One region of the Shewanella sp. SG41-3 genome, then DNA from elsewhere that is predicted to be linked to it. Evidence: riboswitches for the same ligand, from Rfam matches in the RefSeq annotation. Region 1 holds a riboswitch; the other holds the start of a gene.
What was found. A riboswitch is a leader RNA that binds a small molecule or an ion and turns the genes downstream of it on or off. The one in region 1 is predicted to bind lysine.

Region 1 (15,980 bases):
TTTTAGGTATTTGTTAACAAATTAAATGTTAAAAAATTAATATACCAATGAAGTACATAAAAGATTAATGTTGATAACATTATAATAGTTAATGATTTTTAAATATTATTCTTGTGATCTAGATCTCAAACCTTTTAGATATTTAAGCTATCTGATAGACTATTTTTGGCTTAATTGACGAAAATTTACTATGAAAAATGTTATAGATTCATTGTGGGATGACTATCAAACAACTCATTTTTTGTTCACTCAGCGTCTTTCTGATGATTTCCCATTTGCAATTGTTACTGCTCATAACCCCCTCGGCACTAGGCTCTCTCCTAGTCAAAATCGCTTACTTGATCGCCAGCTTCAATCTAAAATCCAACAATATAATCGTCCCTATCGCGCACTAGTCGGTGCGGCACCTGATTTGTCGCATATGGAAAAGAGCTGGGCTATTTTTATTGATAAAGAACAGGCTGTTGAGCTTGGTCGCGAGTTTAATCAATATGCCATTTATTATGTTAATAGAGGTTTAATATCCTTGATTGCATGTCTTGATACCATTAAACCGGAAGTGGCTATGGGGGCGTTCAATCACCGACTGCGTTTGGTGTATGAACTGCCAGAGTGCGGTCATATCCGTGATGAGTGATAAGTTATTCAAGCAATTAAACGGTTAAACAACACATTGCACTATAAAAAGATACAATACAGTGGCAATTGTCTCGACATTTTGCGTTAATGATGTTTTTTAGCTTGATATTGGCTTTTATTTCGTAATTTAGAACAATTATATAACCGCTATTGCTGTGCCTGAATTATCAAATATTCACGATTTTTAGCAGAACTGTGTTTTTTACTGTTTTTGCTGATTGACTTGATAGGGTATTTGTTGCTATTTTCAACTCCCTCCTTAGGGAGGAACAGAAGAGGAGCGTTAACTAGGTAGTAAGTGAGAGGATGCCAGTCCAATGACCACTTATGATGGAGATTAGCGCCGAGGTATCAGTTTGTTTGGCAAACATTGATATCGGTCGTTTAGGCTGAATCCTAACGATTGTCACCTATTTTTTTGGTGGAGAGCTTCTGGTGATGATTGCTGTTTCCCTTCTATAAGGGTGCGTTATCTTAGCACCAGGCTCTTCGAACGTAGTGTGTTCGGAGCGTATATCATGTTAGTAAATCACATCTTATTTTGTTGTCTTTCGCAAACTGCGGAGGCGTCTGTATGAACCTTGCCCCAGATAATGTTGCGCCTGAGAGTCATCGCTCAGAATTAGTGGTTGCCAAATTTGGTGGCACGTCAGTGGCTGACTATGCCTCTATGAGTCGTTGTGCCGATATCGTTTTGGCGAATCCTGCTACTCGTTTGGTGGTGGTGAGCGCCTCCAGTGGTGTGACTAACTTATTAGTTGAGTTAACCCAAGCGAATGTTAATGATGAACGTCGTTTGATATTGCTTAAGCAAATCGCCAAAATTCAATATGCGATCCTAGACGAATTAGGACGTCCTCAAGACGTGGCCGCCAGCATTGATAAAATTCTCAGCCGGATGTCGGTATTAAGTGAATCGCTAGAGCTGGATCGTAGCAAAGCGGTGATGGACGAATTACTGTCGACGGGCGAGCAATGTTCTTCGATTTTATTTTCAGCCGTTATCCGTGAAAAAGGCACCGCATCCGATCATTTTGATGTACGTCAAGTGTTACGTACCGACAGTCATTTTGGCCGTGCAGAACCACAAATTGAAGCTATAGCAACATTGTCAGGTGATTTTTTACAGCCGTTACTTGCACGTTATGTCATTGTCACTCAAGGTTTCATTGGCGCAGATGACAGTGGTAAAACCACGACATTAGGCCGTGGAGGCAGTGATTATTCTGCAGCTCTACTTGCTGAAGCCCTCTGTGCTACAGCGGTTGAAATTTGGACTGATGTTGCCGGAATTTATACCACTGACCCTCGACTTGCGCCTAATGCTCGCCCTATTGCAGAAATTAGTTTTAATGAAGCGGCTGAGATGGCCACCTTCGGCGCTAAAGTATTGCATCCTGCGACCATTTTACCGGCAGTTAGACAAAAAATTCAGGTGTTTGTAGGATCCAGTAAAGCACCTGAGATGGGGGGGACTTGGATCCGTCATCAAGTGGAAGATACCCCCGTTTTTAGAGCTGTTGCATTGCGCCGCGATCAAACTTTATTGAATCTTCATAGTTTACAAATGTTGCATGCTCAAGGCTTTTTAGCAGAAACGTTTGCAACCTTAGCAAGGCATAAAATATCGGTTGATTTAATCACCACTTCTGAAGTAAACGTATCGCTAACGCTGGATAAAACGGGTTCTGATTCTAGTGGGCAAGGATTATTAAGCGAATCGTTATTACAAGAACTATCGCAGCATTGTCGTGTCAGAGTTGAAGAAAATTTAGCCTTAATCGCCATTATTGGTAATCGTATCGCCTCGACGGCGGGTATTTGTAGCCGGGTGTTTAAAGTGCTTGAAAACCATAATGTACGGATGATTTGTCAAGGTGCTAGCCCACATAATTTATGTGTGTTGGTGGCTGAATCTGAGGCGGCGCAAGTGGTTAATGCCTTACATCAAAATCTGTTTGAGTGTTGAGATGACTAAAGCAATCCAATCGTCTGTACAGGTCGGGGAGTTGGCGACAGGGCAAGCATTGACAGTGCCGCTATATTCATTCATTGGTAGTGAGAGTTCTGCGCCTAGTGTCTATATTCAGGCCAATGTTCATGGTGCAGAAGTGCAGGGCAATGCGGTAATTTATCAACTGATGACCTTGTTGGAAGGTTATCAGGTGTTAGGTAATATTACATTTGCGCCATTAGCTAATCCGCTAGGAATTAATCAGAAGAGTGGCGAGTTTACCTTAGGACGATTTGACCCTATTACAGGTGTTAATTGGAATCGAGAGTATTTTGATCACCAAGTGGATGTTCAAGCTTGGTATCGCGAACACCAACATTTAACCGATAACGCTTTGTTTCAGGCTTATCGCTCGATGTTAGTGGAAGCATGCCAAAAGCGCTTAGCGCAACCTTTTGGGATCTCAACAGGTCATCGTCTGGCGGTAAATTTACAGACCATGGCGCACCAAGCCGACATAGTGCTTGATTTACATACTGGCCCTAAATCGTGTAAACATCTTTATTGTCCTGAGTATGATATCGATGCCGCGAGATATTTTTCAATACCCTATACCCTCGTTATCCCCAATAGTTTTGGTGGCGCGATGGATGAAGCTACATTTTGTCCATGGTGGCAATTAACTCAATATGCAGCGAGCCAGGGCCGAGATTTTTCGGTACCCATGTCGGCATTTACCTTAGAGCTTGCCAGCCAAGAACGCATTGATCTTGATGACGCACTCGTGGATGCTAAAGGTATATTGGCTTATTTAAGCTATCGCGGGGTGATAGCTGAGAACGTTAGCCCAGCGAAAATGGCGCGATTTGCTTGTTATTTACGAGATTATAAAAAGTTTCATGCACCTAAAGCGGGCTTGATTGAATATTGTGCTGTAGTCGGTGAGCCATTAGCTGCAGGGCAGCCATTGGTCAACATTTTACGTATTGACCTTTATGGCACTGATCAGGCTTTTCAAGCGATTAGTTTGCCCATGGATTGCGTGCCGATTTTACATTTTGCCTCCGCCTCAGTTCACCAAGGTACTGAGTTGTATAAAGTCATGACCAAGGTATTTGCTTTACCCTCAGTATAAAAGAGATATTCAAATAAAAACGCCTGCAATATGCAGGCGTTTGTATGTGGTCAGTCATCAGACTCGGTTTTATTGGTATTCAGGCAATAGGACTAACTACCCAGAATTTGCAATGGAATAGCTAACATTTCATCGCCAGAGCCTGCAAAGTACCAAATGATGCCCACTAAACCTGCCACTGTGAGCAAATACCATATAGTAGAGAAAATCTGTCCATAGCGATCTAAAGGTAATAAGTGGCTCTGATGTCGTCCGCGCCACTCAAAGATAATCTCGACACTGCCAATCAGCAATAAAAAACCGAGTAAAGCCAAGCCTAAGCTGTAGCTAATGAAGACGCCTATGGCCGCGCCTAAAATGCAGGCGATGAGGCCAATCAAGCTGTTCATCGAAAAGCTAATGCTTTTTAATATATGTCCGCCATCGAGAGGTAAAATAGGCAATAAATTAAACAGGTTCAGCAGAGCATTAAATGCCGCTAATCCGGCAAAGAATACGTTACCTGTTATCCAATAAAGTCCGACACAGATAATCGATAAAATCAGCCCAAAAGTGGGGCCCATTATTGAAATATACACGTCTTGCCAACGGGTGTTGATCCGCTCATCGCTCAAGGCTAAACCGCCAACAAAAGGGATTAAATAGATCCCTTTGGTTTTCATGCCGAAATGTTTCATCGCTCGAATATGACCATATTCATGAAACACTAAGCAACCGATAAGGGCTAAGGCAAATTGAAATGAAAATAGCCAAGAATAGGCGGCAACACTGGCTCCTGCAAAAAGAACCTTAACTACCTTAGCGCTTTTTAGCAGTTTAAAACCTAGTGAGGCAAGGCCTACAACACTGATTTTTTGGTTTTTTACCACGGCAACTTCAGGGGTTTGACGCTCAATATCTTTAACTGTGCGTTGTCCTTGAGTAATGGACTCATCATCAATTAACAAACAATAATCAAGTTGAAATGGTTGCCAGTTAACATCGATTTCTAATCGTACTGGGAGTGGCGTGACACTTAGATTAGCGCTTATATTTTCGCTATTTTCGGTTTCAGTCGCGATAGATGTTTGCCTGGTCAGTTCAAATGAATGGATGTGAAAGGCTTGGTCGGCGGCACTGGCAGACTTTTGTGATACTAGCTGATTGTCCCAATAAAGTTGCTGCCAACCCGCAATCGAGCCTTCTAGTCGCAAACGTTTACCTAGACATTCAATATTTAGTAATTCCATTAAGGATTCTCAGGGGTTAAGAGCTGTGAGCATAGAGGGCATTTTGCCAGAGCGATGGGTGTTGCTCAATGGGGGAGGCCATTATATTGGTTAATTTTAGTTTTGACTTATTTAACAAAGGCCATCAAGGATAAGTGTTTAACTTAACCATGATGGCGTCAATGAGTAGGCGGTAAAGGTCTTATTTAGGAGAGCGGGTTTAATAGAGCTGCTCTAACTCAGCTACAGTCGCGATACCTTGTTCAATGGTGGTAAAGATAATTTTTGAGCTGCAGCAATGGCCTTGAAATTGGCCATACTGACGAACAAGAGGCAATAGTTGTAATACACTCATATCATCACCGAGCTTGAGCAACGAAGGCAGCTCTGCCACGCAGCTATTCACTGATGCGAGCTGTTGCGATTGTGTTTGAATACCATAGACATGACCTACACTATCGATAAGTTTATCGTTAGCATCAAGGGTAAATTGATTTGCACAAATAAAGCTTAACCAATCTTGATGATTAACTAGGTACATTAACTCATCATCTTGATCAAACTTGAGTATTGCAGGCCAATGTACTGGTTGCATAGTGTATATTTCTACCTATATTTGCTGTGTTGAATTCGCTAGCGATTGCTGTAATCGAATGATATTTCTTGATTGACGTTTTTGGCAATGCACGGACCATGTTCACGTTGGGTGCGATTAAATGCATTGCCAATGTGGATCTCGACGTTGATGAATATGTGTTTTTCAGCTTGAATAACATAATTATTGTAATAGTTTTCAACTTCATTAAGGTGTTGTGTGTATTCAACTTCTTCTTTAATACGTTCTGCATCTATCTGGTTTTTTTGCTCGAGCATCATTTTAACTTGTTCAATCATGCCAGCATCACTTTGCCATTCTGCTTTAGGCGGTAGTTTACGCAATCTCGCCTCTAATTCTAAGCTCGCGACAACCATGCCTTTGATACTGTCATCTAATTCTTTAAGCTCTTGCTTTAACTCACCTTGATGCATAGCACAAAACAGTTCGGTTTTAGTACTGGCCGTAGCGCCAAATGCAATAGCCCTAATCCCTTTAGCAGCAGTGGCAATGCCGCCGACCAAGTCGCCTCGTTTTCCTTGAGCATCGCTGACCGTTATAGTGTCACCAGATGTCGAATGACTGTGAAGCAACTGCTTAGTGACTAAAATATTACCCAGCGCTTCTAGTTGTGAATATTGTACAAATTGGGCACAAATTTGTCCGGTAGCTTTAATTTTAGTACTCAGTTCATGCTCTTTAATCAAGCGACCAATGACACCTTTACTGACAATCACATCGCCTTGAGCTTCAATAGTGGCAGACTCAACAAAGCCCATCACGGTGACATCACCACTGGCTTTAACTTCCATACCTTCGTGCACATCACCAGTAATTAATATACTGCCTTTAAAATTAACGTGGCCACAGCGAACATCAACATCTTTAATTTGCAGAATGTCGTCAACTTGCATGCCAGTACGGTTTTCCACTGGCTGACCAGGAACTGTGGCGATGAGTTGGTTGGGATCTTGAGGATGAAAGCTCGCGCCAGTGCCGGGCTCCATGGATTTATCTTTACCTGGAATTTGTTGCAGTACATCACCGTGGATATTAAACCCCGGAGTCCCTGTCGTTAATGGCGTTTTAATCATTAATACATCGTTGGGTTTGACGGTAATCAGTGAGCCTAAATCACGCATATCAACAGAGCCGTCTTCGCGTTCTTGTGGTTGCAATAGACGCTCGCGAGCTAAGGCAACTTTACGGGTTAATATTGCATCTTCGCCATTAACGGCTACCTTACCTGAGGCTATGATCCCCTCACAGGTTTCACCTGGGGGCAATATCGATAAACGCTGTATCAATGCCATAATCTTAGGTTTGCTGAGTCCCATTTTGATTTTTTGAGTTTTCAGGGTATTGAGTATGTCTGGTAGGGTGATATCTTTGCCGCCCCAAGCTGAAGTGATTTTCATGCTTGCTTGCATTTTATCGTCACTGACACTGATGCTCACAGAGCCATCTTTGCGCTCGGCAATCGTAAAAAAGAGTTCGTGTCCGCCAGGCGTTTGGCCACAAAGTGCATTGACTTCAGATACGGCTTTATTAATCGCGGGGATAATCGGAAATAACATCGTAAAATCAGCCTGTGTCAGCAAGGCATTAATATCATCCTCCGACACGGGGCCATGGGTATTGGGAATTATACGTAATTCCGCTTTGCTTTTATCTGCACTTAATGCGACGAGTGATGGCGTTAACATAACATCCTTTATTTTTATTTTTATATTCGGTCATTAGACGCCAGTACCATACCAACGAAACAAAGCCGAAAATGTGCGTTATTTTGCCTTTTCGTTAATTTAGCTGATATTTAGCTGTAATTCCAGCCGTAATGAGCTTTGCTGCCCATGAACTAAGCCAGTTGAGGTGAGATTTGGCGGGCTTTTAGGAGGGATTAACCTTGATGGGAATATAGCTTATATTTATTGTTTTCAGCTAACACTTCTACTTTGCCAAAATGAGTCGCAATAGTCTCTGAATAAGGTAAGTGGCGATTAGCGACAATTTGCCATATGCCTTTGCTGGTTAGTCGAGTTGCGCTTTGTTGGACAAATTGTGTGGCGATATCTGTAGTGTTGGTTAACCCATCATGAAACGGTGGGTTGGAGATAATACCGTCAAATTTACCGACAATTTGATTGAATCCGTCTGAAGGGTAAATTTTTGCGCGCATATTATTGGCTGCAAGGGTTAATTCGCATGAGAGTAGTGCCATCGCATTGATATCAATACATTCAATAGTTAGCGTCGGGTTAGCTTTGAGTAACGCCGCTGTAATGACCCCTGCACCACAACCAAAGTCGAGAACTCTGCCGTGTAAATTTTCTGGTAAATGCGACAGTAATAATTCAGTGCCCTGATCGAGACGTTTTTCGCTAAATACACCAACAAGATTACAAATCTGTAATTGCCCTTGCGGAGTCTCTAGTGAGTACTGGCTTACCCAATCACTAAGGGTTAATGCTGGCGCTGCTTGGGTTAAATAACTGACATACACTAGACAATGGCGGGCATTATCTTGTTTGATTGGTGGCGAGTAATAATCAGGTGTGAGCTTAGCAATCGACTTTATTCCCCCTTTATTTTCACCGACAATGATCAGCTGGCCATCAATAGATAAATGCTGCGCAGCTAGTTGCAGTAAATAGCCCATTAACGGTTTAGCTTTGGGAAAATAAATAATCACACTATCAAATTTTGAACTTGCGAGTGAATCAGGTAATTGATGACCAAAATAGCACTGTAATTTGTCATTGGTACAAGAGGACAATATCAGGTGATGATTAAAATCCAACGCTAGGGCGGTAACATGATGAGCAAACTCAAGACATTGATGTGCAAAAGTATCAGCTTCATAATTAAGCACTAACACATTTTGCTTTTCAAAATAGTGGCTGTTTCTGATTAAGGCTTGAGAAGGATTTGTTAACACGTCAGTTGCTCATAATGCTAGTGATAAGGTAAACACGCTGATATTAACACAATCCCCGCTGATAAGGGCGGGGATTGTGTGGGTCATCGTCGTTCGGCATTGATTAAGGTATTTATCTCTATTGTGGTAATAGGCTAAACATTTTAGTCGCGATATCAATGTTGTCTTGATGGCCGCTAAACAACCTTGCGCCAGGGCCTGCAGCGAATACTTGAACATCCATCGCGGTATGTCCGCCAGTTGTCCAACCGGTATTAGACTGAATATCAATTAATTTACGCAGTGCGACAGACAGTGGTTCGTTACCTTGCATGCGAGCTGCTTGTAATTGGCTGTATTGTGCGTCGCTTGGAGTAAAACCCAAAAGTGTTGCGGTTAAAGGCTGCCAGTTATCTTCGGCAATCGCGCGCGTAGCAATTGCATCTGGGCTGGCTTTAACCTTATGTAGCACCTGTGGATTCCACTCATATTTGTCATTTGCGCCAATAGATAACCCACCAGTATTATGATCGGCTGTTACCACCATAAGTGTGTTTTTACTTTGACGAACAAATTGTTCAACCACTTCAATTGCTGAAGCAAATTCATCCATTTCACCCATGGCCGTAGCAATATCGTTACTGTGGCCAGCCCAATCAATTAAGCTACCCTCTACTAATAACACAAACCCTTGGTTATTTTGTGACAGTAAATCTAGGGCTTTCTGGGTCATATGACTCAGGTTATGCGCTTGGTTATCGTTAATTACCCAAGGTAACTGGACATCAGCAAATAGCCCTAATACTTTTGGTTGAGTAACCGATTCAAGCTGGGCGAATTCAGTAATGTGTTGATAACCTTTAGCGTTAAACTGCTCAAGTAGTGTTGGGGTGAAATATTGCTGACCCCCACCAAGAATCACATCTGCATCTGAGCTTAAATAAGCCTCTGCAATATCAATATAATTTCGACGGCTTTCATTATGAGTCAGAAATGCCGCTGGTGTTGCATGGTTGACTTGCGAGGTGACAGCTACGCCAGTTGATAAACCTAATGTTTTGGCTTTTTCCATTAAGGTGGTCAGCGGACGTTTTTCGGTATCAACGGCAATGGCTCCATTATAACTTTTAATCCCTGTTGATAACGCAGTTGCTGATGCCGCTGAATCGGTAACATAACCGCTTACAGAGGCTGGGTAGGTGCTTGCCATCCCCACAAGTAAACGATCAAAAACCGTTTGTTCAATCTCTTCGGTCTCAGGATTATCTTTGTAATAACGGTAGGCTGTGGTGTACGCCGGTCCCATACCATCGCCAATCATAATGATAATATTTTTCGGTCTTGATGGACCGACCGTTGGCACATTATTGCTTACGGCGCTGTCTACAGTAGGGGACACTATGACTTCATCAGCCATTGCTCCAGTTATAATCAGGCTAGATACCAATATTAATCTGCTGACTATTTTTGTGTAGATAGATAAATAATGCATGAATAATCCTATTTTTGCTGGCTTATACGGGCTTCGATGGCATCCATGAGCATACCAGTAATGCTAACGTCAAATGCTGCTTCGATTTCTTTAATGCAGGTTGGGCTAGTCACATTGATTTCAGTTAATTTATCGCCGATGACGTCTAAGCCGACAAAAATAAGGCCACGTTTTTTCAATTCTGGACCAATTGCCCGAGCAATTTTCCAATCACTTTCAGATAATGGTTGAGCCACGCCACTGCCGCCAGCTGCTAGGTTGCCGCGAGTTTCACCTTTCATCGGAATACGCGCTAGTGCATAAGGTACTGGTTCACCGTCAACCACTAAAATACGCTTATCGCCTTGGGTGATTTCTGGGATAAATGCCTGAGCCATTGCGTATTGTTGACCATAACTGGTTAAGGTTTCGATAATCACTCCCACGTTAGGATCATCTTTTTTCACACGGAAAATCGAGGTGCCACCCATGCCATCTAAGGGTTTTAAAATGATGTCTTGTTTTAGCTGGTGGAAAGCTCGGATACGTTTAGCATCACGAGTCACAATAGTGTCTGGGGTAAACTCAGAAAACCATGCGGTAAACAATTTTTCATTGGCATCGCGTAAGCTTTGTGGTTTGTTAACGATTAATACGCCTTCTTCTTCTGCACGTTCAAGCATATAAGTGGCATAGATAAATTCAGTATCGAACGGTGGATCTTTACGCATTAAAATAACATCAAGTTCTGCTAGCGGAGTATCGACGGACTCGCCTAAGGTAAACCATTGACTAGCATCTTGCTTAACTGATAATTCACGCATGTTGGCCATGGCTTTGCCGTTGACCATAGCAAGATCATGCATTTCCATGTAGAACAATTGGTAGCCTCTTGCTTGCGCTTCTAATAACATCGCGAAGCTCGAGTCTTTTTTGATATTAATGTCGCTAATAGGGTCCATAACAATGCCGAGCTTAATCATGTGTGTATCCTTAATAATGTGCAGAGAGGTATCGGTATGTTAACCAATATCGCCAAATTTAACTTGTAATGCCGTAATGGCAGTCAATGATGCAGTTTCTGTACGCAGCACCCTAGGGCCTAATAAAATATCGGTAAAATGCTGGGTTTCTGTCATGGCAATTTCTTCGTCAGATAAACCGCCTTCTGGGCCAATGAGTAATCTTACTCTTTGATGTTGGCCGTCTAACTGTAAGCCATTAATGCCATGTGAAGCTCTTGGATGCAAATTCAGTTTTAATGCTTCAGTGGGTTCTGCACACCACTGTGCCAATGTCATTGCCGGGCGAACAATAGGTACGATACTGCGGCCAGATTGTTCACAAGCACTGACCACAATTTTTTGCCATTGCTGCAGTTTTTTCTCTAAACGCTCACCACTCAGTTTGACACCACAACGATCGGAAAATAACGGCGTAATCGTGGTTACGCCAAGCTCAACCGATTTTTGAACGGTAAATTCCATGCGGTCACCACGTGAAATCACCTGGCCTAAGTGTAAGTTTAATGGCGATTCACTGTGGTTTTTTTCACAACTCAATAGCGTGACAGTGATAGATTTCTTACTGGTTTCAATAATCTCGGCTAAGTAATCATTACCGTCACCATTAAACAAACTGATGTGATCGCCCATTCCCATTCGCAATACTCGGCCGATATGAGCAACACCATCTTCATCTAATTGAAGTGTTTGCCCTTGCTGTAAATTGTCTTGGGGCTGAAAAATGCGTGGGACTCTCATCAGTGTTGACCTTATTTAATCAATTGTTCAAGGTAGCTTGATCGCCAATTATCGAACTAAGCCGTTATTTTGGCATTGTTTGAATACAAAATCATTATGATTACCTTGGTTAGCTGCGATTAAGCTGTCGCGTTGACATTCTGTGGTGCTAACCGGTTGAATTTTGTTCCATGCATTAAACAATTTTTGTTGGCTACTGCTGATTTGTAGACCATAGGTTTGTTGCATATAAAGATAAGTTCGAGCGATCGGCCCTCTTGCACCTTTTGGTGGCTGCACTTTACGGCCTTTAAAGTCGACAATCATCTCGCATTGTCCGTACTGATCTGCTTTGCCGCCCCAATCACTAAACCTAAAGTTACTGCGGTCGCCATTGACCTCACCGACAGCAGGTACAAGGTTATGTAAATCGGCTTCCATTTTTTTAAATTGCGGGTTGTTTTTACCACAATTTTTACGTCCGCCATCTTGCCAACATTGCAGTTGATGACCAAATTCCCAGGCGGGGACTATGTGTTCCCATTCGATACGGTTGGCTCTAATAATTTGTTTTCTAACCAGATAGCCACAGCTAGCATGATCCGCCTGCCATAATTTACCTGCTATGGCGATATCACAGCCGCAATAGAAGGTGTTGAGTGGCAAGTGTTGCTGATAGATCTTTTTGGCAATGGTTTTGGCTTTACCGAAACTACTGGGGTGTTCTGCCGCAATAAGTGTTGATGAAAAAATGCCGCACAGTAGCGACACCCCAAATAACCAAGAATGAGTGGATGATAAGCGCAAAATAAACCCTAAAATTAACAAAAACATCATTACAGCGCAGGCTTAGCCTGTCATTTGGGCAGATGTTAAGCCATCGAATGCGATGACGCAATTGATAATATTTAAGGAGAAAAAGGGCTTAATGTTTGTTGGCAGCGGCGACAGCGATATTGAGTTTGGCCGCGGACAATTCTGTTATGACGTCTTATGGTTAAGTGGATGCTGCCACAGGCGCAAAAATATTCGAATTGTTGGCCACTGACAGACTGAGTATTGAGTTGGTGAGTGGTCTTGGGGGCAATATTAAATGTTGTCAGCATAACGCTTTGCCATTCTTTACCATGAGGTTTTACTTTACCAAACAGATGAAAACACACTAAATGGCTAATTTCATGTGGCACAACTTCGTTAATAAAAATATCGGGGTTTTCTGCCAGTAACACCGGGTTAAAGCGTAATTTATTCGCTTGTAAATGCGCTGTGCCGGCGCTTTTTCCACGTAAGCTGAAATGCACACAAGGACGGGGAAATTTGCGTTTGAAATGCAGCTCGGCTAACTGGTAATCGGCTTCTACTTTGGCCAAGATCTGCAGTTGTAAGGGGTTACTAACGCTCGTGTTTAGTGGTTGCTTGGTGCGAGGGCGCGCTGATAATGAAGATTCCTTAGTATGGATATCTTGTGTTAACGCTTGGTGCGCGCGTTGGCTGATATTAAAAATACTTTTAAACATTTTGGGTAGCTTCACTTGCTTGAATGATTAACGAAAGATTCAGGCAAGTAAAGTATTGGCCTGTTAATTTAGTGTATCGATATTATAGTGTGCTCGCTGCCGCAGCTATCATGGCTCGTATTTGCTCAACAATGTCTGATTCTACTTGCGAGTCGTAACCTTTAATGCGTGGAGTATGAATGTGTCCTACCGGTAAATTCAAGTTAAATTGATCTCGAAGTAAAATACTGCGATAGGATATTTCGTTAGATAAATAGCCACCACCAGAGCCTTCTACAGAAATTTCATTTTGTAATTCAGCCAGTGATGATGCTTTAAATTGGCCCCGAGATAAGCTGCTAACTTGATTGTTATCATTAACACTCCAGTGACCTTTTACCGCTGCCATCGCCTCTACAGGTAATGAGAATTGCACAAACTCAGGACCATTTAATATCCCATCGTTTGAGGTGCCACCGTTAAATAGCGGCGCTTTTGGATTGGTGCGACTTGCTCCAGTTAATACATTTAAATTATCTGGCGCCTCTGCACTGCGGTTACGTCCAGGAAAGCGTTCAATATCAAAATTATCACGACCCATGCTAATGGTAAATACCATGTCAACACTGTTCTCTCGATAAAACGGTGTCAGTAACGATTCGATAATACCATTATCAAAATCACTAAATCTCACTGGGATCATCACAGTTTCAATCTGTACTTTTTTTCCATTAACTTCAAAATGATAACCGTCGAGAGCTAAAGCTGCTAAACCTGACGGATTACTTTGGCCGATATCCTTATCAAGGAAAAAAGGATCAAAACCAGTGACCAAGATATTAATTTGGCTGTCGGAAGAAAATTCAATATCACTAAAGCCACGGGAGGATTTCTCCACCGCTTTGACCAAAATCTCGCGTTGCCAGTCGGCAAGATTAAATCCTGCTTTGTCTTGTTTTAAGACCTTACGCATGCTTAATCGACTCCAGTACAAGGAGCGATCATCACTATGTCCAGACTGAACATCCCTAACAGCTTGTTGCCATAATCTACGCCCTTGATGGGCTGCCATTTCTGTCACCGCTAATTCATCGGTGGATTGAGCTAACTTGACCTCCAAGGTATCACTAATGGCTTGATAACGATTAACCACCTGAGGTAGGGTTTGTTCCGCCTTTAATACGCGAATTTCTTCAACATTTTTGGGGAGTTGTCCTGCGTTAACTGCAGCAGATAAGGTGACTAGTGCCAATGAACTTAACATTATACAAGCATTGTATTTAATCATGACGGTTCCTTTAGGACTCCTAGATATCTATCTTTAGGTTGCGTTTAACGACTTTACTGCCCGTGAGACGGACTAACGATTAGTCTAGGTTATATTTATAACACAGTTGTTTAGGTGGTTTAAGAGCACGGTTAACTCTTGTGCACGAGTAAGCTGTTTTTGAGCGCCGATTTATGTGGATATTTGGGGTAATAGTTAAATGTTGCATATATGTCAATTTAATTACTGCTTTTTGTATACTATTAACACTTCTGTACCATACTATGGTCATAAGAAAGATGTAGCTGAGATAACAGATACATTAAAGTTAGTCATCATTACGATCAATCTGGGGTGATTAGTCGATAAAAAGATGATTAAAACGTACAAAGTGTGGTTCTGAGTGGGTATCCATATTGAATCCAATAATGATACTGCTCATGAGTAACTACATTACTTAACTTATGTATTAAGTTACCGATGATATAAACGATTAACATGTCAGCAGGGTTTATATTCAAGTAATATTGTCCGGTTATATCTATAGATAAGATGCACGGGCTAGCCTTGTGTTAGCCCTTTTGTGATTTCTTTATCGAAAGGATATCAACATGAAAACGTTACTCATAGCAGGTTTTCAGTGTAAGGAGCTAAATGAAGTACTTTCTCGATTAGATTTTAAGCTGCATTACATTGATAAGTATGATCAAAATAATATACCTAATAATTGTGCCCTATGCTTAATCGATCTTCGAAAAGGAAATATTGAAAATGAAATCAGCCACTTAGTTAAAAGTTTGGTCCCCAAGATCCATATTATTGTACTGATCAATAAATCACAACTCGAAATAAAAAATATTACTACCTTCATTGCGCAATATGCCTGGGATTTTTGCACGAGTCCAATCGATCCAGAAAGGTTAGAAAAGTGTCTAGGTCATGGCATCGGCTTGTCTAAATTAAAACAGCAGCATCATGCGCCAAAGCTTGAGCAAACTGGCAAAGAAACTGAGCCATCAGTGTACCAATCAGACGTCATGCAACAGTTATTTCGTCAAGTTGAGCGAGTTGCACCAACAGATATTCCAGTGCTTATTCGTGGTGAATCAGGCACAGGTAAAGAATTAGTCGCCACTAAGTTACATCAATTATCTTCCAGAAAAGATAGACCTCTTATTACCGTTAATTGTGGTGCTATGGCGGCAGGTTTAATTCAGTCAGACTTATTTGGTCATGAAAAAGGTGCTTTTACAGGAGCAACAAGTAACCGGAAAGGCAAAATTGCATTGGCTGATGGCGGTACATTATTATTAGATGAAATAGGTGATTTACCCGCGGAATTACAAGTCAATTTATTGCGTTTTTTACAAGAGGGTTTGTACGACTCTGTGGGTGGCGGTAAATCTCAATCGGCTGACGTGCGTATTTTAGCGGCGACTCATGTTGATTTAGAAAGTGCTATTGATAAAGGTCGTTTTAGGTTAGATCTCTATTATCGCTTGAATGGCATAACCATTAACACCCCAAGATTAGAAGAAAGGCGTGATGATATCATC
Region 2 (15,980 bases), on a different contig from region 1:
ACTGACCAAACAAATTTCATAACGCGCCTATTTATGGATTATTTTTATGTATTAACCTTTATAGACCGGAGTGTTGCCATTATGTATTCATGTGCATTTCAGATAATCGTTTCGCGAACACTTGTTGATCTTTCCAAGCCTGAAGAAGGTATTACAACAAATAAGTCACTCGGATATTGAAGAGTAAATAAATCGGTACATTTCACGCACCAAAATAAGTTTACGCTTACGTAAAAATAATACTGAGTTTTTACTCGAAATTGGTTATGTTAGCTGAACTAACATAATCTGATTGGACCAGTAACAAGACGATACCTTGTTGCCGCGACCAAACTTAACGACCCCATAACCAAGGAATGACCTTATGCCAATTTACCAAGCTCCCCTGCGTGATTATCAATTCATTCTGTCTGAACTGCTTAATGTCTATCAACAAACTGACTTACGTGGTTTTGATGAATTAGATGCAGATTTAACTGATGCGATTTTACAAGGTGTCGCCGACTTTACTACCGACATCATGTTGCCACTCAATGCAAGCGGTGACTTGGAAGGTTGTAAATTGGTTGACGGTAAAGTCATCACCCCTTCTGGGTTTAAGCAAGCTTACAAGCAGTATGTCGAAGATGGCTGGGCCACACTAACCTGCGATCCTGAATTTGGCGGCCAAGGCCTGCCAGAAGTGATTGGTACCTTTGCCACCGAAATGAAAACCGCGACCAACATGGCTTTTGCTATGTATCCTGGGTTAACTCATGGCGCTTATTCTGCTATTCATGTCCATGGCAGCGATGCACTAAAACAAAAGTATTTAGCTAAACTGGTCAGTGGTGAATGGACTGGAACCATGAACTTAACTGAATCGCATGCTGGTACCGATTTAGCGTTATTGCGCACTAAAGCTATTCCTGCCGGAGATGAGCTGTTTGCCATTAGCGGCGAGAAAATCTTTATTTCATCTGGTGATCACGATCTTGCTGATAATATTATTCACTTAGTATTAGCGCGCCTACCCGATGCACCAGAAGGTGTTAAAGGCATTTCATTATTTGCGGTACCGAAATTTTTAGTCAATGCCGACGGCAGTTTAGGTGACGCCAATACGCTGAGTGCGACGGGTCTGGAACACAAAATGGGCATTCACGGTAACTCAACTTGTGTCATGCATTTTGATGGCGCAATTGGCGAATTAGTTGGTGCACCACATCAGGGCTTAAAAGCCATGTTCACCATGATGAACCAAGCACGTCTGGGTGTCGGTATTCAGGGTTTAGGCGTATCTGATATTGCTTACCAAAATGCACTTGTTTATGCCAAAGAGCGCATTCAAGGTCGTGCATTAAGTGGTGTTAAACAGCCTGAACAAGCCGCAGACTCATTATTAGTCCATGGTGACATAAGACGTATGCTGTTATCGCAAAAGTCTTTCAATGAAGGAACACGTGCGTTAATGGGCCAACAGGCATTATGGCTTGACCAAGTAGAACGTCATACTGACCCGGAAAAAGCCAAACAAGCAAATGCCCTGGCGGCTTTATTTACACCGATTGTTAAAGGTTTCGTTACCGACCAAGGCTTTAAAGCATGCGTAGATGCGCAGCAGGTTTATGGCGGTCATGGCTATATTAATGAATGGGGTATGGAGCAGTATGTGCGTGATATTCGTATCGCAATGATTTATGAAGGCACAAATGGCGTTCAGGCTTTGGATTTAGTAGGCCGTAAATTACTGAGCGACAAAGGTGCAGCATTGACGTTATGGTCAGGCATGGTAAAACAGTTAATTCAAGATAATTCCGGCAACGAAGCCATGAAGCCCTATCTTGCAGGATTAATGGACGCTGCGGGCGATCTTGAAAAAGCCACTGGTTTTATTGTTCAATCGGCCAGTAAAAACCCAGACCTTATTGGCGCAGCATCAATGCCATATATGCAACTCTTTGGCATTACCGCTCTGGCTTGGATGTGGACCCGTGTGGCGGCAACATCATTGGCAGCATTAGAAGCTGGTACTGAAGAAAGTGAGTTTTATCAAGCTAAACTTAATACGGCAAAATTCTTCATGAGCTATTGGGGCAGCCAAACTCGCAGCTTACGCAAACAAATTGAAGCTAGCAGTGCTGATATTGTCAATTTCGCAGCAGCTGACTTTTAATCTCAACATAAGCAACTAAAACATAAGCACCTAAAACACAAATAACAAAGCCGCTTCAATGTTAATTTAAGCGGCTTTGTTTATTCTGTAGCGGTCGCGAACGTAATTCTAATACGTCATTAATGGCCAACTAATCCCACAAAAACTCGCGAAAATGCTTACGACAAACCGACTCGTAACTCTCGTTACCGCCAATCTCCACTTGTTCACCTTCGCGCATAGGATTACCTTCATGATCAAGGCGAACCACCATATTGGCTTTACGGCCACAATGACAAATGGTTTTTAATTCAACGAGCTTATCTGCCCAAGCGAGCAAGTAATGGCTGCCTGAAAACAACTCACCCTGAAAATCATTACGTAATCCATAACATAATACGGGGATATCGAGATTATCGACAACATAGGTTATCTGCCTAACCTGCTCTTTACTTAAAAACTGACACTCATCAATCAGTACGCAGTGAATTTTTTGCTCGTCATTGGATGTCGAAATCAGCTCAATTAAATTGTCAGTACTACCAAACACCTGGGCATCGGTTTCAATCCCAATACGCGAAGACACTTTGCCAATACCATATCGATTATCTATTGATGCTGTCATCACTAAGGTATGCATACCGCGCTCACGATAATTATAAGAAGACTGCAGTAACGAAGTTGATTTACCGGCATTCATCGCCGAATAATAAAAGTACAGTTGCGCCAAAATATAGCGTCCTAATGGTTAGACAGTCAGTACCGTCCATATTACCTTTTTTAACTTAGCAACAACAAACAAAAATGCCGTATTCGTTATGTATACGGCATTTTTTCAAAGCTTAATCGATCGGCTTATTACTCATAAGTATCAGGATGTAGCATTACTTTTTTGCCCAAAAGTACAATACTAGGATACTGATAAGAAACAACGCACTACAACAAATCAATCCAGCCATTAACGAGCCCGTAAACCCAAGCACAATATAACCGACGAAACTAATCAATGCAGCGATAAGTGCATAAGGAAGCTGGGTCACCACATGATCGATATGATGGCAGCTCGCCCCCGTTGATGACAAAATAGTGGTATCGGAAATAGGTGAGCAATGGTCACCAAATACGGCACCAGAAAGCACAGCTGCTAGCATAGGTAGCATCATGGAGCTATCACTTCCCATCGCCATATCGGCCGCTATAGGCAACATAATACCGAAGGTTCCCCAACTCGTTCCCGTTGAAAATGCGGTGATCCCAGCCAATAGAAATAACATGGCAGGCAATAGCGCAAACGGAATATTATCAGTTGCTAAACTGGCCATGAACTTACCGGTTTCAAGCTGACCAATGACACTTGATATCGTCCAAGCGAACAATAAAATATAAATAGCGGGTAACATTGAACGAGCACCAACAGACATGCCTTTGAGCAACATAGACAGCTCTACTTTCTGTTGAAATGCCAACAACACTGTCGCAATCAAACCGACGATAGAACCAAAAAACAATGATGAACTCACATCAGTATTTTCAAATGCACCTAGTACACTAAACATCTGCTCTTTAGCCGCTAATGCTTCTGCCCCACTAGAGACCATAAAATAAAGGGTCGCAAATACTAATATCGCAATCGGTAAAAATAAACCAATCACTTTACCGGTATCAGCTTCAGGTAAATCAGTAACCGCTCCCGGTGGTTGGCCTTTTGATTCATCATACAACTCACCACGAAGTGCATTTAATTCATGCTGACGCATCGGTCCTATGTTTAAACTGAACGTCGCCACACACACTAGTAATAATAATGAGAACACGGCATAAAAGTTCATCGGGATCATCTGTATAAAGACACTTAAATGACCTGAGTCAGCAAAACCATGTGCAGTTAGAATGCCGCCAATAAGCGCAATAATATAGGCTCCCCAGCTCGATACCGGAGAAATAACGCAAATCGGTGCCGCGGTAGAATCTAAAATATAGGCAAGTTTTGCGCGTGAAATATGGTATCTGTCCGTGATAGGCCTTGAAATAGAACCTACGACTAAACTATTGAAGTAGTCATCAATAAAGACTACACAGCCTAAAAAAATGGTCATTAACTTAGCATCGCGCTTATTACGAATGCGCAGTTTGGCCCAATCAGCAAAAGCACGAGCAGAACCACTAACGGTGATCAATGCGGTTATCATGCCCAGCACAACCAAAAAACCTAAGATATATACGTTCCAACTATTCAGTGCAGCATCTTTCCAAACGAGCTGACTCGCTGTACTTAAAATATATTCGCTGCTGCCAACCAATGAAAAATCGGTCAGCAATAAGGCACCAAAAATAATACCTAACCCCAAAGACAGCAATACCTTACGGGTTAAAATAGCCAGTGTAATTGCCAAAAGTGGTGGCAAAACAGAAAGTGCCGAATCGGCATAACTTATTATCATAATTTAATTATTTCTTCGTTGGATACGAATAGAGAAAAACTAGAAATAAGACTCGCCATACACAGAAAGTATATGGGTTAACTTATCTAGTAGCACTCCACAGAAATATCCATTTAATATGAATATCATTATTTTTATCACGTAGATAAAAACACTATGACAGTACAGCCCCTTTCGAGAACTGGCCCAACAAATGAGGGCGATCACCTCACTTATTTCGGCATTGCATCCTTTTAGGTTGAATTATTGGCATCACCCAATTCAACCTGACTATTATGCAATGCACCTCTACTTTTGTATTTGTAATCATAAATAGCCCATTACAAACAGCGCGCACATACAATCATAAACCACACGCTCTATACCAGCAAAAAAGTCCTAAACTACAGCACAAATAACAATATTATTAACTACAGCCACAATTTAATAGCATTAGTTTAACGTTTCTAATGCAAATGCACACTATCGCACTGAATACAAAAACGGCAACTGGATAACCCGACTGACACCTTTGCTCATAAAAACATCCATATTATAAAAATATCAATAAAAAAGGTTCCTACTTTACCAAGTAGAAACCTTTTAATCTGAACGATTGACTAGTATAACGACACGTTAAACAAGCTAATGACTCAATTGGGGTCAATAATATACCATTAAAGCAGATTATTTAATGCAGGAACGGCTTCAAATAAGTCCGCGACTAAACCGTAATCAGCCACCTGGAAAATAGGCGCTTCAGGATCTTTGTTAATTGCCACAATCACCTTAGAGTCTTTCATTCCGGCAAGATGTTGAATCGCACCCGAAATGCCCACAGCAATATACAGATCAGGGGCAACAATCTTACCTGTTTGTCCCACTTGTAAATCGTTAGGCACAAAGCCAGCATCCACAGCGGCACGAGATGCACCTACTGCTGCGCCAAGCTTATCGGCTAGCTGCTCTAAAATAGCAAAGTTTTCACCACTCCCCATGCCGCGGCCACCAGAGACAATAATGCCTGCATTACCTAGCTCTGGACGGGCTGATTCAGTTAACGACTGAGACACGAACTCAGTGCGAGCATCAATAGCTTGACTTAGGTTAACCACTTCAGCATTGCCCGTTGACGCGACAGCATCAAATGCACTAGAACGCACAGTCATGACTTTCTTCGCATCTAAACTCTGCACTGTCGACAGCGCATTACCGGCATAAATAGGACGCACAAAAGTGTCACTACTGACCACTTCAATGACTTCTGAAATTTGAGAAACATCTAACAATGCTGCGACACGAGGTAATGTATCTTTACCAATACTGGTTGCTGCAGCCAAGATATGTTCGTAATCAGCCGCAATCTCAACGACCAACTTAGAAACGTTTTCCGCTAATTGAGCACCATATTGAGTTGCATCAGCAACTAATACTTTACTCACACCGGCTAAGTGTTGTGCTGCCGTTACCGCAGCAGAACAATCAACACCCGCGACCAGTATATGAATATCACCGCCAATGGCGGCAGCTGCGCTAACGACTTTGGCCGTGTCAGTTTTCAAACTCACATTATCGTGTTCTGCTAATACTAAAATGGTCATGTTAGATCACCTTCGCTTCATTTTTTAACTTATCGACTAACGCCTCAACAGAAGACACCATAATGCCAGCTTTACGCTCAACCGGAGGTGTTACGCTGATCACTGTTTGATGTGTTTTCAAGCTCACACCTAAATCAGCCACAGTCATAATGTCTAATGGCTTGCGTTTAGCTTTCATAATATTGGGTAATGAAGCATAGCGAGGTTCGTTCAAACGTAAATCAACCGTGACAATGGCAGGTAAAGGCATTTTCAGGGTTTGCAGTCCGCCATCAATTTCACGAGTAACGGTGATCATATCACCATCAACTTTTACTTCTGATGCAAATGTCGCTTGTGGCATATCAGTTAGTGCCGCTAACATTTGTCCAGTTTGGTTGTTATCGCCGTCAATAGACTGCTTACCAAAAATAATTAATTGCGCTTGTTCTTTTTCTTGCACAGCTTTTAACAGTTTCGCAATTGATAGTGGCACCAATTCTTCATCAGTTTCAATATGAATGGCTCTATCAGCACCTAATGCCATTGCAGTTCTTAATTGCTCCTGCACTGCTTTTGCGCCAACACTCACCACGATAACTTCAGTGGCTACGCCAGATTCTTTCAAGCGAACCGCTTCTTCAACTGCTATTTCGCAAAATGGGTTTAACGCCATTTTAAGGTTCGTCGTATCAACACTTGTGTTGTCAGCTTTTACCCTGACCTTTACATTGGCATCAACTACGCGTTTAACAGGCACCAATATTTTCATAGGTTTTCCTTCTACACCTTCAATGTATGTGGACAACACACTGGCGTTTGCCAATGCAAGATAGGCTAACTTTACGTCCTGTTAACGTTAACGTCAATCAAAGTCAAACGACTGTTTATATTTTTTTTATGATTGTGGTGGCAATCAAACAAAACAAACTGTGGAACATTAATTATTTGATACAAGTGATTAATTAAAATTTATTCAATATTTAGATGATTTAATTTGATTCAATGACAAATAGTTTCTATTATTACAGTTATATTCAGTATTAATTAAGCTGTCTTGGTAATAATCAGTGAGTTAATGTTATTTATATTAATAATAAAGACCACAACAAACCAAATGATGCACTGAAATTTACCTGAAACATTAAAAAACATCTTTGATAACTTTTTATTTTATAAATAAATCATTAGGAAACTACACAAAATGAGTGATTTTTTAGACATACTAACCCACGGCCGTCGTTTTAAAGCTGCAGTAAAAGAATTGTCTCTTGATGATTTACGCGAAACCGCGGCAAAATTAGAAAAGATCATTACTGAACGTGAAGAAGAAGAAAAATTAGAACTTGAAGCCAATGCAGAGCGTAATGCTCGTATTGCTGAAATTCTTGCTCAAATTGAAAACAGTGGTTTATCAATCGAAGATTTAGGTGAAGTCACAGCCTCTGCTAAAACATCAACTAAAAAGCGTGCACCACGTCCACCAAAATATCAAATCACCATTGACGGTGAATTAATTCAATGGACAGGTCAAGGTCGTATGCCAACCGTATTCAAACAACAAGTTGATAGCGGCAAAAGCATGAGCGAATTTTTAATTCCAGGCATGGAATAAATATTTTAACTAAAGAATAATCTCACGGTTAATTCTTTAAAATAAAAAAGAGCTTACTTAGGTAAGCTCTTTTTTTGTGGCATTTGATTGCTTTATCATCGCCATAAGACAGGGTAAACTAACTGTTGCAGATCTATTACCCATTAATAATAAGGTTACGGCCATGACGTTTTCTCTTAAATATGCATTTATAATCTCAGGCATAGCACTATTATTGAGTGCTTGTGCCAGTGATTACACGTTCAAAAGTAATTTAGACAGTAAAGCCATCAATGATTATTTTAAAGTCGGTGATGTGCAGTTATACGAAGGTAATGAGCAACCCAAAGGGACATTTGAAATATTAGGTTTAATTGAAGGTGAAGCCTGCCAAGAAACCAAACAGGATGCACCACCACAAATGTCAGTGGCTCGCACTAATGCCAGAAGAGCTGCAGCGGACATAGGCGCAAATGGTTTTGTCGTTAAAAGCTGCTTTATGATTACTGAAGCTGACAATAGTTGTTTTAGTCGAGCGCTTTGCGTTGGCCAAGCGATTAAAACAGCTGCAAAAAAATAATAACTCAATAGAGTATATTCGCAGCCTATAGATGATGAGTGCTCATATCACACTCATCAATATTTTTTATATTTGATTTTTTCATTTCCTATTTTCTGTTTAATTCAGGTACCGCATGACACAAGGCAACGATCAACACAGCCAAACAGCTCCTATTAATAACCAATCTAGCGTGCCGTTTAGTAGCCAATTAAATGCAGTTGCAATATGCAGAACCCCCTATAAACAAAAGTTTGGTATTCCGCGTCAACCGGGACTAGTCAATGCTGTCGGTTATATTGAGTTTGAACCTGATTTTAATCATCTTGATGCAGTCAGAGGCATAGAGCAATATTCACACTTATGGTTACTATTCAGTTTTCATGAGAATTTAGCCCAAGGTTGGAAAACCACAGTGCGCCCTCCTCGACTAGGGGGTAATGAAAAACTAGGCGTGTTTGCCACACGATCTACATTTCGCCCCAATGGTATTGGCCAATCAGTGGTAAAGCTACACGGGGTGGTTCAACGTAAAGGTAAAGTGTGTTTGGTGATATCGGGTATGGATTTATTAGACGGTACGCCAATTGTTGATATTAAGCCCTATGTTCCGTTTTCCGATGCAATTACTGATGCAAAAGGTGGTATTGCGCAAGATGCACCTATCTTGGTTCCACTGACTTATACAGCCCTAGCCAGTCAACAAATTAATCTTTATAGCCAACAACAACAATATCAAGATCTTGCCGCGCTTATTGAAGGTGTATTGTCCCAAGACCCTAGGCCCGCGTATAAAAAAGCCAAAGACGATCCCAAACTATATCAAGTTGCATTGTACGATTTAGATATTTTTTGGTGTGTTACAGCACAAGGTATCGAAGTACTAGAGCTTAAACCGACCAAAGTGACATTGTTAAAGGATTAACCCTATGGCAGAAATTGATTACCAAGCTCAACACAAACGACGCTTATCATGGATGCCATGGCTGTATTTTTCACTCAAGCCTAAGCATTTAGCCTGGGCAAAACCATGGCAAGATGAGATTCAACAGCAGTTGAGTCAGCTGGAAACCATTCATATTGGCGAGCACAGTTTTATTGCCCCACAAGCACAACTGTTTGCCGAACCCGGGCGAGATATCAGCATCGGTAATCAATGCATGATTGCAGCAGAGGTATTTCTGCATGGCCCTATCACCTTAGGTAATGAAGTGGCCATCAATCATGGCTGCAGCTTAGATGGTGGTCGTCATGGCATAACAATAGGCAACCAAACACGGATAGCCAATAACGTCACTATTTATGCTTTTAATCATGGCATGTCACCTACTACACCCATTTATAAACAACCCGCGACATCAAAAGGTATCGTAATAGGCCAGGATGTGTGGATTGGCGCTCAGGCAGGTATTGTCGATGGCGTGACGATTGGAGATTACGCCGTTATTGGTATGGGCTGTATTGTGACCAAAGATGTAGCAGACTACGCCATCGTTGCAGGTAATCCGGCTCGAGTCATTGGTGATAGACGCGACAAATAGCCTCAAGCAGAGATAACGCAAGGATAAATCGATAAAAATGACGTTATTTCAACTTAGCTATCTCAAACTTGGCATTTAAGCATCACAAAGCCTGCTTTTGAGTCGAATTAGCAGGTGACATCATTAATGCAGGTGCTAAAATGACGCTAATTCATAGCAACTATTTTGGACATTGGTAATGCGAGTTAGTAAGTACCTGCTTTCAACACAAAAAGAAACTCCTGCAAATGCAGAGGTGATTAGTCATCAGTTAATGTTACGTGCCGGTATGATCCGTCGCAATGCTTCAGGTCTCTACAGCTGGTTACCGTCAGGTTTACGTGTATTACGTAAAGTTGAAGCCATTGTTCGTGAAGAAATGAACAAAACAGGCGCTATCGAAATATTAATGCCATTAGTACAACCAGCTGATCTATGGGTTGAAACAGGCCGTTGGGACAAGTTTGGTCCTGAATTATTGCGTTTTCAAGACCGCAACAATCGTGATTTTGTATTGGGACCTACCCATGAAGAAGTGATCACCGATTTAGTCCGTAAAGAATTAAGTTCTTACAAGCAATTGCCGCTAACACTTTACCAAGTACAAACCAAATTCCGTGACGAAGTACGTCCACGTTTTGGTGTCATGCGCGCACGTGAATTCTTGATGAAAGATGCCTATTCTTTCCATTTAGATCAACAAACCATGGACAGCACTTACCATGCAATGCACACCGCATACAGCAATATTCTGACTCGTATGGGCTTATCATTCCGCCCAGTACTTGCAGACACTGGCTCTATTGGCGGTAGCATGTCGCATGAATTCCATGTACTGGCTAACAGCGGTGAAGATTTAATCGCTTATTCAACAGGTAGCGACTATGCCGCTAACATTGAAAAAGCTGAGGCAGCAATGCCAGCCGGCACACGTGCAGAGCCAACTCAAACAATGACGTTAGTGGATACACCTAACGCCAAAACAATTGCAGAATTAGTTGAACAATTTGATGTCGTTATCACTCAAACGGTTAAAACCTTAATCGTTAAAGGTGCAACGGAAGAAGCACCATTGGTAGCATTAGTTATTCGTGGCGATCATGAGCTTAACGAAATCAAAGCCGACAAGCTTGAATTAGTCGCTTCACCCTTTGAATTTGCTTCAGAAGCGGAAATCCGCGCAGCCGTTGGCGCAGGGCCAGGCTCTATCGGGCCTGTAGGCTTAACGATGCCAATTATTATTGATCATAGTGTCACTGTAATGAGCGATTTTGCGGCCGGTGCTAACGTTGAAGATAAGCATTATTTTGGCATTAACTGGGAACGTGATTTACCTTTAATCACTTCAGCGGACATTCGTAATGTTGTAGAAGGTGAGTCAACGCCGGATGGCCTAGGCACCTATGCCATGGCTCGTGGTATTGAAGTGGGACATATCTTCCAACTTGGTACTAGCTATTCTAAAGCCATGAATGCCACTGTGTTAGATGAAAATGGTAAAGCACAAGTTCTGTTGATGGGTTGTTATGGTGTCGGTGTAAGCCGTATTGTGGCGGCTGCCATTGAGCAAAATAACGATGACCGCGGCATTATTTGGCCAGAAGCTATCGCACCGTTTACGGTAGGTATTTTGCCAATGAACATGCATAAGTCACATCGTGTGGCCGACATTGCCGAAAAACTTTACCAAGACTTAGCTGATGCGGGTGTTGAAGTATTGATGGATGATCGTAAAGAGCGTCCAGGTGTTATGTTTGCCGACATGGAACTGATTGGCCTACCGCATGTTGTGGTGATTGGCGATCGCAATATCGATGCTGGGGTGTTTGAGTATAAAAACCGTCGCACAGGTGAGAAACAAGACATTCCATTTGATGAGATTGTGGCTTTCTTGACAAACGCAGCAAAAGGCTAGTTATTGATATAGCATGGAAAAAACGCACTTTCGAGTGCGTTTTTTTATTCTTAAATTCTCTTTAATCGAGATCTTTAATATAAATATCGACTTCAAAACCTTGATTAAGTTCTGAAACAATCTCAATCCTACCGGCCAATTTTTGTGTTACTAGGTTATGCACAATAGACATGCCTAAACCAGTACCGCCGACATTTCGTGCCGTGGTAAAGAATGGCTCAAAAATTTTACTTTTAACGTCTTTACTCAACCCTTTACCATTATCTTTATAGAACATTTTTATTTCATCGCCACACATCTCTGCGCCTAAGAGAATGCGTTTCTTGCCTGGAAATCCCTCAGGAAAAGCATGTCTAAAACAATTGGAGACTAAATTAGTAAAAATCTGCGCGATGGCACCAGGGTAAGAATTAACAAACAGCTGTTGTTCTAATTGAATATTCAGCTCAATGCCTTGCTTACGAGTGAGTGGTCGTAATGGCGATGAAATCTGTTCTAAATACTCGGTTAAGTTAATATTTTCTTTCTCTATAACAAGTTGATCTGCCGCCGTGCGCTTAAAGTTATGGACCAGTTCAGCGGCTCGCGACAAATTGCGTTCGACGAGATTAAGGCCGTCGGTCAGTGTGTCCATGAAATCAACAAACTTTTGTTCATCAAGATCTCCTGCCCCATAATACTTTTTGAGTTTATTGAGCTCATCAATACAATGACTGGTGGAGGTGACCGAAATACCTAGTGGAGTATTCACTTCATGCGCAACACCCGCAACAAGATTCCCCAATGCGGCTAATTTCTCATTTTCTATCAAGCTCGCTTGAGTTATCTGCAAGTTTTTGATGGCTCTTTTGAGTTCTGCTGTTCTTTTCTCAACTTGTGTTTCTAAAGCACTATTAATCGATTCAAGCTCAATTTGATAAGCTTTGACTTTTTTAGCATTGACTGCACGGCCATACAAATCGGCTAACGAACTCACGAATGCTTGTTCATCATAGGTCCAGTGCCTAATCTCACCTTTATGCTCACAACAAATAATCCCGATCATCTTACCCGCATGCCTAATAGGGCTGTCCAACATTGCGGTAATTGCGTTAGGGCGCAAATAGATATCAGCGAATTCGTATGTGGCTGGATCGGTCAAAGCATCACTGGCAGCAATAATTCTCTCTGTATCAAGAGCCTTAAAGTAACTGGGAAACTGGGATCGGGTTAAGGTAATATTATGTTGTTTGGTGTCATTATCTATTAATAAAAAACAATCAATTGACTGATTATCGTCAGTTAATAACCAAATACCGGCTCGACCTATATTCAGCCCACGACATACTGATTTAATAATCAAGGTTGACGCAAAATCTAAATCGCCCAAATCAATCAATTCAGACTGGCTGACTTCTAGCAATACCCGCTCACATATTGGATTCATATTAAATAGCTTAATCTGTTGGTATCAGTTATTAATCCGGCATTTCCTGTTGAATCTTCACAAACTGATTCAGTAATGCCAAACTTGCAGTGCACATAAGTGGATCAAATTGATTACCAGACTGCTCAATTAAATAATCTCTTACCTTTTCAGCGGGCCACGCCTCTTTATAACTACGTTTAGAAAGTAAGGCATCAATGACATCAACGATAGCCATGATTCGACCTTCAATAGGTATCTCATTACCCACTAAGCCACGAGGGTAGCCCTTACCATCCCAGCGTTCATGGTGGGTGTAGGCTATTCTCGCACCCATTTTGGCAATAATACGGTTTGATGCAGCAAGCAAGGCATAACCCTTTTCTGCATGAGTTTTCATTATTTCCCATTCATCAGGAGTCAATTTAGCGGGTTTATGGAGAATGCTCTCAGGAATACCGATTTTACCCACATCATGTAACGGAGCTGCATAACGAATTGTTTCAACAAAATCATCACTCATGCCAACATATTGAGCTAACATTTCGCTCATCACAGCAACACGCCTTACATGGGCACCGGTTTCTTTACTGCGCTGCTCAATGGCATCACCAATAATAAGGATTAGCTCACGTTGGGTTTGTTGGACATTTTCTTTGCTAGAAAGGTTTTCAAAAGTCAGGCTGACATTGGCGGCAAATAATTCTAGTATTCTGACTTGCAAAGGGGTTAATTCGGTATCATGTTGCAGATATAAGATACTCGTGACATCTAGGCCAAATTTATAAAATCCCACATAAATATTGTCATGAATAACAGACTTGCCTAAGGTGATGGCTTCAATAATATACTCTTTAACTTCACCGGGCAGTGATTCGACATTATCTATCTCACGATAACTGACCAGACTGCCTGTTGCCGCAAGTAAATTCATCTGAGTATCTTGATACAAGTCTTCGCGAAAACTGGTCAAATATAGCGCTGAATTACTTAAATTAAGCAATTGCAATGTCTGCTCGAGAACTGCGCTACCGAAATTATGCAGGGTATGACTTAACAAGACAGATGAAGAAGCTTGAATAACTTTCTCCATCCCTCGCTGACTTTGTTCAATCGTTTTAATATCTCGATATGAGCGTAACGATGTATAAACACATGATTTAAGCTTAGTCGAAGTTAGCTCAGTTTTAGCCTTGTAGTCATTGATATCAAACTCTCTAATGACCCTTTCTTCTGGTGCACAACCTGGCTGCCCTGTTCGGAGAATAATCCGCGTGCTGTGGTTGTTTAACTCATTACGGATGCGCTCAACTAAATCAAGCCCCGCATGGTCATTTTCCATCACCACATCGATAAATGCGAGTGCGATATCAGGCTCATCACGTAGTAAAGCAAAGCCCTCTTTAGCAGTAAAGCTGGAGTAGAAAGCGAGCTTTTTACCGTCAAATTCGAAATGACCCAAGGCAAACTTAGTCACATCATGGATGCCAATTTCATCATCGATAATAGCAATTTTCCAAGGCGAAAGTCTGATAGCCTTATTGATTGAATCGTTATCAACCGATACTTCTGATTTTGTCTTAAACAGTGCCACATGCCATCCTTAAAATTGAATTACCAATTGAATACTAGCTAAAAATCAACGAGTGGCCATTTTCAAAATCAACATCTTAGACCATAAAAACATCATTAATCATGACGTGTAGTTAACATTAATAATACATATACGAGCAAAAAAACACCTTAGATCTTATCTAGTATTAATCTGGATATTTTTTTATGCAATAAATACTCATCGTTATGTCTTATGGCGAATGTTTTAAGCAGATTAAAGTATAGACAATAAATAGCATAGTCGACTTATTGACAACTGGTATATAACATTAAAACCACTCATACTAGAAATTCGTCCATCAAAAAGATTAAGGGATAAAGCTTGTCAATATCAACAGCATTGGTATTAGGTGGTGGTGGTGCTAGAGCGGCATATCAAATAGGGGTATTAAAAGCCCTAGTACAGTTTTATCCCCGCAACCATAATGTTCCATTTGATATAATTTGCGGTACATCCGCTGGAGCCATTAATGCAACGTCCCTGGCCACCCACGCATCTTGCTTCCATTTAGGCATAAAAAAACTGGATTGGGTGTGGCGCCATTTTGAAACCCATCAGGTTTATCGGGCATCTATTGCGCAAGTGTTGAGGCATTTGGGGAAAATGGCAATTAAAGGCCTCCAAGACGATAAAGTAAACCCGGATGCTGGCAGCCTACTCGATAATCAGCCATTACGACATTTGTTGAATAAACTGATTGATTTTAAAAGAATTGATCGCAATATCGGTAATAAAGCACTCAAAGCTGTCAGTATCGATTGCTCGTGCTACAACAATTCACGCTCATATAGCTTCTATCAAGGTAATGATCACATTGACGATTGGCAACGTGCTAGACGCGTTGGTATCCGAAGTTTATTGCACACTGAACACCTACTAGCAAGCTCAGCAATCCCAATGGTATTTCCATCAATTAAACTTAATCAGGCCTATTATGGTGATGGTTCTGTCCATCAATTATCGCCATTATCAAGTCCGATCCACCTTGGTGCGAGTAAAATATTTGTGATTAATTTAGACAGTCCTCACAAACACTTCCCCATCGAATTTGAATATCATCCAAAAACGGCAACCATTGCTGGTCATTTGTTAGATACGATTTTCTCGGACACCTTAAACAGTGACTTAGAACGTTTACAGCGGGTCAATAACACCTTATCAATGATATCCGCCACAGATCGTGAGACATTAAACTTACGCCATATTGATACCTTAGTAATTAAACCAAGCCAAGATTT

Region 2: another riboswitch for lysine. It lies ahead of H5164_RS02135 (Na+/H+ antiporter NhaC family protein); the one in region 1 lies ahead of lysC (lysine-sensitive aspartokinase 3).

Annotation. Positions count from the first base shown of each region.
Region 1 is NZ_JACJFJ010000004.1:93,868-109,847, reverse strand. It holds gene H5164_RS08935 (DUF3293 domain-containing protein) at 191-637, shown strand; lysine riboswitch at 905-1,079, shown strand; gene lysC (lysine-sensitive aspartokinase 3) at 1,214-2,608, shown strand; gene H5164_RS08925 (succinylglutamate desuccinylase/aspartoacylase family protein) at 2,610-3,728, shown strand; gene H5164_RS08920 (site-2 protease family protein) at 3,821-4,957, opposite strand; gene H5164_RS08915 (DUF4144 domain-containing protein) at 5,157-5,531, opposite strand; gene H5164_RS08910 (DUF342 domain-containing protein) at 5,570-7,237, opposite strand; gene H5164_RS08905 (class I SAM-dependent methyltransferase) at 7,432-8,469, opposite strand; gene H5164_RS08900 (alkaline phosphatase) at 8,588-9,940, opposite strand; gene gshB (glutathione synthase) at 9,949-10,902, opposite strand; gene rsmE (16S rRNA (uracil(1498)-N(3))-methyltransferase) at 10,942-11,682, opposite strand; gene H5164_RS08885 (endonuclease) at 11,731-12,495, opposite strand; gene H5164_RS08880 (SprT family zinc-dependent metalloprotease) at 12,570-13,178, opposite strand; gene H5164_RS08875 (hypothetical protein) at 13,261-14,445, opposite strand; gene H5164_RS08870 (sigma-54 dependent transcriptional regulator) at 15,036-15,980, shown strand, end outside.
Region 2 is NZ_JACJFJ010000001.1:479,061-495,040, reverse strand. It holds gene H5164_RS02150 (TlpA family protein disulfide reductase) at 1-20, opposite strand, end outside; gene H5164_RS02145 (acyl-CoA dehydrogenase C-terminal domain-containing protein) at 365-2,155, shown strand; gene H5164_RS02140 (thymidine kinase) at 2,286-2,864, opposite strand; gene H5164_RS02135 (Na+/H+ antiporter NhaC family protein) at 3,019-4,575, opposite strand; lysine riboswitch at 4,658-4,874, opposite strand; gene H5164_RS02130 (electron transfer flavoprotein subunit alpha/FixB family protein) at 5,232-6,155, opposite strand; gene H5164_RS02125 (electron transfer flavoprotein subunit beta/FixA family protein) at 6,157-6,906, opposite strand; gene H5164_RS02120 (H-NS family nucleoid-associated regulatory protein) at 7,339-7,749, shown strand; gene rcsF (Rcs stress response system protein RcsF) at 7,913-8,308, shown strand; gene tsaA (tRNA (N6-threonylcarbamoyladenosine(37)-N6)-methyltransferase TrmO) at 8,424-9,212, shown strand; gene H5164_RS02105 (DapH/DapD/GlmU-related protein) at 9,217-9,828, shown strand; gene H5164_RS02100 (proline--tRNA ligase) at 10,007-11,722, shown strand; gene H5164_RS02095 (sensor histidine kinase) at 11,784-13,148, opposite strand; gene H5164_RS02090 (DUF3369 domain-containing protein) at 13,180-14,721, opposite strand; gene H5164_RS02085 (patatin-like phospholipase family protein) at 15,064-15,980, shown strand, end outside.